2 regions of the Cytobacillus sp. Bva_UNVM-123 genome follow, and region 1 is predicted to be linked to the other one. Evidence: a T-box and tRNA genes for the amino acid it is inferred to sense, from the RefSeq annotation. Region 1 holds a T-box; the other holds one or more tRNA genes.
What was found. A T-box is a leader RNA that pairs with one kind of tRNA and senses whether it is charged. The one in region 1 lies ahead of leuS (leucine--tRNA ligase), so its partner is inferred to be a tRNA-Leu.

Region 1 (3,401 bases):
TCGGAAATTTATATGGGGGTATCCTTTTCGATAAGATCGGAGGATATAAATCAGTTCTGCTTGGAATTGGCATTACGGTTTCTGCATTAATTTGCTTAACTTTTTGGCATGGCTGGCCAACCTATGTTATCTTTTTGACAATTATCGGTTTTGGCTCAGGCATTATTTTTCCCTCTATGTATGCAATGGCTGGGTCCGTATGGAAGGAAGGCGGAAGAAAGCCATTTAACGCAATGTATGTTGCGCAAAATCTTGGTGTAGCTATCGGCTCAGCACTTGGCGGCTTTGTTGCCTCTTATTCTTTTCAGCTTATCTTTATTGCTAATACGTTCATGTTTATCATTTTTCTCCTCATTGCATTTTGGGGGTACAGAGGAATTGAAGCTGATTCAATATCACATTCTTCCGTTTTACAAGAGAAACGAGCAGTTAAAGACCATACTAAGCTATATGCTTTATTAATAGTATGTACAGGTTATTTATTATGTTGGGTGGGGTATGTTCAATGGCAGACGACCATTGCAGCATTTACCCAAGAGATTAATATTTCTTTAAGACAATATAGTCTACTTTGGACAGTTAACGGAGCATTAATTGTACTTGGACAGCCTCTCGTAAGCTTCTTTGTACGCGGTATTAAATCTTTGAAGACTCAGATTAATGTCGGAATCATTATTTTTATTGTTTCGTTTGCTGTTATTGCGAAGGCGGAACATTTCACTGCTTTTCTGGCTGCAATGATCATTTTAACGATCGGCGAAATGCTCGTATGGCCTGCTATTCCAACTATTGCCAATGATCTAGCCCCTAAAGGAAAAGAAGGTTTTTATCAAGGAATCGTGAACAGTACAGCAACAGGTGGACGCATGGTTGGGCCATTGCTTGGAGGAATTTTAGTTGATCTATATGGGATGTCAATCCTTTTTATCATTATTATTGGATTACTTCTCATTTCTATATTTACGACCATTTTCTATGACAAAAAAATAAAGAAAAAGAAAGAATTAGCGTCAGCATCTTAGTTCACATTTATGACTAAAATGCATAGTATAGAGATAAAATTTTCAGTCTGAAGGGTCACTTGCATCTTTGTGGGAAATTTTATACAATAGCACTAATCAATAAAGGCTTGATAATGTTTGCGAAATAGTGATGTAATAAAGCGATTCATCTGTTTTCTCATTTTCTTAAATAACTGCAAAAAAATGTACAAAGTTTTAACTTTGGAATATAAATACGATGTGCTACGAAAAGGAGTAGTAGTGATTGTTAAGCCCGTTTTTAGAGAGCTGACGGATGGTGCAAGTCAGTCGGGCACGTCATGAACTCGCCTTTGAGCTGCAAGTGTGAACAATGAGTAATACTTGCCGTTTTCCGCGTTAAGGATAATGAAGCGAGTGACATTGTCACTAATGTGGGTGGTACCGCGGGAGATTCATACATAATCCTCTCGTCCCTTTTGGGGATGAGAGTTTTTTTATTTTTGATTAGGATTAGGAGGAAAATGAAATGAATTTCAATCATCAAGAGATTGAAAAGAAGTGGCAAAATGTTTGGGAAGAAAATAAAACATTTAAAACGAGTGAGGAGAAGGGTAAGCGTAAATTTTACGCGTTAGATATGTTTCCATATCCATCAGGTGCAGGTCTTCATGTTGGTCACCCAGAAGGCATGACAGCTACCGATATTGTTTCCCGGATGAAACGGATGCAAGGGTATAATGTCCTCCATCCTATGGGCTGGGATGCATTCGGACTTCCAGCTGAGCAATATGCGCTTGATACAGGAAATGACCCAGCTGAATTTACCGAGAAGAACATTAATACATTCCGTCGTCAAATTAAGGAACTTGGCTTTTCATATGATTGGGACCGAGAAGTGGATACAACGGCTCCTGAGTATTACAAATGGACACAGTGGATTTTTATTAAGCTTTATGAAATGGGGCTTGCTTATATTGATGAAGTCGCTGTGAACTGGTGTCCCGCTCTTGGAACCGTTTTAGCAAATGAGGAAGTTATTGATGGGAAGAGTGAGCGTGGCGGCCATCCAGTTGAACGTCGCCCAATGAGACAGTGGGTATTAAAGATTACTAAATATGCCGACCGTCTACTAGAGGATCTAGATTTACTCGATTGGCCAGACAGCCTTAAAGAAATGCAGCGTAATTGGATCGGTCGTTCAGAAGGGGCAGAAGTAGCCTTCCAAATTGAAGGACATGATGATACGTTTACTGTTTTTACAACTCGTCCGGATACTCTATTTGGAGCAACATATGCTGTGTTAGCCCCTGAGCATGATTTAGTTGATAAAATTACAACAGCTGAGCAAAAGGAAGCAGTTACTGCTTATATTGATAAAATTAAAAGTAAAAGTGATCTTGAAAGAACAGACTTAGCAAAAGAAAAAACAGGCGTTTTTACGGGTGCCTATGCAATAAACCCTGCAAATAACGAACGTATGCCAATATGGATTGCCGATTATGTGTTAGCTAGCTATGGAACTGGTGCCATTATGGCAGTTCCAGGCCATGATGAACGAGATTATGATTTTGCAAAGAAATTTGAACTTCCAATTGTTGAAGTGGTTGCTGGAGGAAATATAGAAAAGGAAGCATACACTGGTGACGGAGAGCACGTAAACTCAGGATTCCTAAACGGCTTAAATAAAGAAGAAGCAATTGGAAAAATGATTTCTTGGTTGGAAGAAAAGGGCGTAGGAACGAAGAAAGTTACTTACCGTTTACGCGACTGGCTATTTAGCCGCCAACGTTATTGGGGTGAACCAATTCCTATCATTCATTGGGAAGATGGAACAATGTCAGCTTTACCTATAGAAGAACTTCCACTTCTATTGCCTAAAACAACAGAAATTAAACCATCTGGTACAGGAGAATCTCCACTTGCGAATATTGAGAAGTGGGTCAATGTTGTGGATCCTGTGACAGGTAAAAAAGGCCGTCGGGAAACGAATACAATGCCACAATGGGCAGGAAGCTGCTGGTACTATTTACGCTATATTGATCCACATAATTCTGAGGCATTGGCAGATGCCGAAAAATTAAGAGAATGGCTTCCAGTCGATATTTATATCGGTGGTGCTGAGCATGCAGTTCTACATCTTCTATATGCTCGTTTCTGGCATAAGGTTTTATATGATATTGGGGTTGTTCATACGAAGGAACCATTCCAAAAGCTGTTTAATCAAGGAATGATTCTTGGAGAAGGAAACGAAAAAATGAGTAAATCTAAAGGGAATGTTGTGAACCCTGATGATATTATTCATAGTCATGGTGCTGATACTTTACGTCTTTATGAAATGTTCATGGGACCGTTAGACGCATCTATTGCATGGTCAACAAATGGCTTAGATGGCTCAAGAAGATTCCTAGACCGAATTTG
Region 2 (3,401 bases), 1.4 Mb from region 1:
AGAAAGGAGGTGATCCAGCCGCACCTTCCGATACGGCTACCTTGTTACGACTTCACCCCAATCATCTGTCCCACCTTAGGCGGCTGGCTCCAAAAGGTTACCCCACCGACTTCGGGTGTTACAAACTCTCGTGGTGTGACGGGCGGTGTGTACAAGGCCCGGGAACGTATTCACCGCGGCATGCTGATCCGCGATTACTAGCGATTCCGGCTTCATGCAGGCGAGTTGCAGCCTGCAATCCGAACTGAGAATGGTTTTATGGGATTGGCTTAACCTCGCGGTCTCGCAGCCCTTTGTTCCATCCATTGTAGCACGTGTGTAGCCCAGGTCATAAGGGGCATGATGATTTGACGTCATCCCCACCTTCCTCCGGTTTGTCACCGGCAGTCACCTTAGAGTGCCCAACTGAATGCTGGCAACTAAGATCAAGGGTTGCGCTCGTTGCGGGACTTAACCCAACATCTCACGACACGAGCTGACGACAACCATGCACCACCTGTCACTCTGTCCCCCGAAGGGGAAAGCCCTATCTCTAGGGTTGACAGAGGATGTCAAGACCTGGTAAGGTTCTTCGCGTTGCTTCGAATTAAACCACATGCTCCACCGCTTGTGCGGGCCCCCGTCAATTCCTTTGAGTTTCAGCCTTGCGGCCGTACTCCCCAGGCGGAGTGCTTAATGCGTTTGCTGCAGCACTAAGGGGCGGAAACCCCCTAACACTTAGCACTCATCGTTTACGGCGTGGACTACCAGGGTATCTAATCCTGTTCGCTCCCCACGCTTTCGCGCCTCAGTGTCAGTTACAGACCAGAAAGTCGCCTTCGCCACTGGTGTTCCTCCACATCTCTACGCATTTCACCGCTACACGTGGAATTCCACTTTCCTCTTCTGCACTCAAGTTCCCCAGTTTCCAATGACCCTCCCCGGTTGAGCCGGGGGCTTTCACATCAGACTTAAGGAACCACCTGCGCGCGCTTTACGCCCAATAATTCCGGACAACGCTTGCCACCTACGTATTACCGCGGCTGCTGGCACGTAGTTAGCCGTGGCTTTCTGGTTAGGTACCGTCAAGGTACCGGCAGTTACTCCGATACTTGTTCTTCCCTAACAACAGAGTTTTACGATCCGAAAACCTTCATCACTCACGCGGCGTTGCTCCGTCAGACTTTCGTCCATTGCGGAAGATTCCCTACTGCTGCCTCCCGTAGGAGTCTGGGCCGTGTCTCAGTCCCAGTGTGGCCGATCACCCTCTCAGGTCGGCTACGCATCGTGGCCTTGGTGAGCCGTTACCTCACCAACTAGCTAATGCGCCGCGGGCCCATCTGTAAGTGATAGCAAAAGCCATCTTTCAGCTTTTCCTCATGGGAGGAAAAGAGTTATCCGGTATTAGCTCCGGTTTCCCGAAGTTATCCCCGTCTTACAGGCAGGTTGCCCACGTGTTACTCACCCGTCCGCCGCTAACTTTTGGGAGCAAGCTCCCAAAAGTTCGCTCGACTTGCATGTATTAGGCACGCCGCCAGCGTTCGTCCTGAGCCAGGATCAAACTCTCCAATAAGATGAGACTTCCTTCGCGGGGTGTTTTTCCCCGTGATGGTTAGTCGAATCAATCGGGTATTTACGGGCAGTTATCCGCAAGGATATTACTGCGCGTTAATACGCGATAAGATGTGAGTTGATTAGCTCATAAATTGTCTTTTCAAAAAAGACTAAAGAATAACGTTGACGTTTTTGTTCGTTCAGTTTTCAAAGAACAAGGCTACTGATTACAATTTATCATTGTTTTTCAGTAAGTTGTTTTTACTCCATCACTCTAAAGCGACTTTTCAATGATAACATGTTTGAAATATCATGTCAACAACTTTTTTGTTTTTTTGGTGGAGCCTAGCGGGATCGAACCGCTGACCTCCTGCGTGCAAGGCAGGCGCTCTCCCAGCTGAGCTAAGGCCCCGTAAATTTAGTGGTCGGGAAGACAGGATTCGAACCTGCGACCCCTTGGTCCCAAACCAAGTGCTCTACCAAGCTGAGCTACTTCCCGAAAAAACAAACGCGCCCGAAAGGAGTCGAACCCATAACCTTCTGATCCGTAGTCAGACGCTCTATCCAATTGAGCTACGGGCGCAATATAATGGTGCCGAGAACCGGAATCGAACCGGTACGGTAGTCACCTACCGCAGGATTTTAAGTCCTGTGCGTCTGCCAGTTCCGCCACCCCGGCACATTATGGAGCGGAAGACGGGATTCGAACCCGCGACCCCCACCTTGGCAAGGTGGTGTTCTACCACTGAACTACTTCCGCATATTATGAAAAGTGCGGGTGAAGGGAGTCGAACCCCCACGCCTCGCGGCGCTAGATCCTAAGTCTAGTGCGTCTGCCAATTCCGCCACACCCGCATATTTAAAGTGGTGAGCCATGCAGGATTCGAACCTGCGACCCTCTGATTAAAAGTCAGATGCTCTACCGACTGAGCTAATGGCTCAAATTCAAAGTTTTAAAAACTGAATTTTGATAGTAGTAATAAATATGCTCCAAAGCCCTTTGGTCTTTGTCGCAGATTTTAAAAGCTTACCATTCGTTGAAGAAAAGCTTCGTGGCTGTAATCTTTTAAAATCTGGTGCCGGCCAGAGGACTTGAACCCCCAACCTACTGATTACAAGTCAGTTGCTCTACCAATTGAGCTAGGCCGGCATATGAAATATATGTTTAGAATTTAAATAGCATTAGTATATGTGCGGCAAATCCCTGTGTGATTTGTTGCAGATTCCTCCAGCTAGCTATTCGAGGACGTAAAGCTCCGGACTGCAAGCTTCCAGAATCCTCTACCAATTGAGCTAGGCCGGCTCATTATGGTGGAGGATGACGGGATCGAACCGCCGACCCTCTGCTTGTAAGGCAGATGCTCTCCCAGCTGAGCTAATCCTCCATATTAAAAGCTTAGCGGCGTCCTACTCTCACAGGGGGAGAGCCCCCAACTACCATCGGCGCTGAGAAGCTTAACTTCCGTGTTCGGGATGGGAACGGGTGTGACCTTCTCGCTATCGCCACTAAACTTTTTATTAAATTGAGGTTTCGTTCCCTCAAAACTAGATAATAAGAAGAAGAAAGAGTAATCTTAAAGCGTGTCCAGCTCCAGTGCCTAGGGGCTCGAGGTCTTAAGCCAATCCGTCAAGAAGGTTAAAGTACAACCTTCTCGCCGTCTCGTCTTAAGCTTGTCGCCCCTAAGCAAGGCACTTCCGCTTTTCGTTTTTGGTTAAGTCCTCGACCGATTAGTATTTGTCAGCTCCACGTGTCACCACGCTTCCACCTCAAACCTATCAACCTGATCATCTTTCAGGGGTCTTACTAGCTTGCGCTATGGGAAATCTCATCTCGAGGGGGGCTTCATGCTTAGATGCTTTCAGCACTT

Region 2: it has a tRNA-Leu gene. The T-box ahead of leuS (leucine--tRNA ligase) is inferred to sense a tRNA for this amino acid. The anticodon was not compared.

Annotation. Positions count from the first base shown of each region.
Region 1 is NZ_CM177772.1:3,934,236-3,937,636, reverse strand. Features, by position in the region: gene KDN24_RS20200 (MDR family MFS transporter) at 1-1,022, shown strand, start outside; T-box leader at 1,238-1,461, shown strand; gene leuS (leucine--tRNA ligase) at 1,510-3,401, shown strand, end outside.
Region 2 is NZ_CM177772.1:103,398-106,798, reverse strand. Features, by position in the region: rRNA gene KDN24_RS00550 (16S ribosomal RNA) at 3-1,552, opposite strand; tRNA gene KDN24_RS00545 (tRNA-Ala) at 1,870-1,945, opposite strand; tRNA gene KDN24_RS00540 (tRNA-Pro) at 1,956-2,032, opposite strand; tRNA gene KDN24_RS00535 (tRNA-Arg) at 2,043-2,116, opposite strand; tRNA gene KDN24_RS00530 (tRNA-Leu) at 2,124-2,212, opposite strand; tRNA gene KDN24_RS00525 (tRNA-Gly) at 2,219-2,293, opposite strand; tRNA gene KDN24_RS00520 (tRNA-Leu) at 2,307-2,388, opposite strand; tRNA gene KDN24_RS00515 (tRNA-Lys) at 2,399-2,474, opposite strand; tRNA gene KDN24_RS00510 (tRNA-Thr) at 2,608-2,683, opposite strand; tRNA gene KDN24_RS00505 (tRNA-Val) at 2,843-2,918, opposite strand; rRNA gene rrf (5S ribosomal RNA) at 2,928-3,044, opposite strand; rRNA gene KDN24_RS00495 (23S ribosomal RNA) at 3,242-3,401, opposite strand, start outside.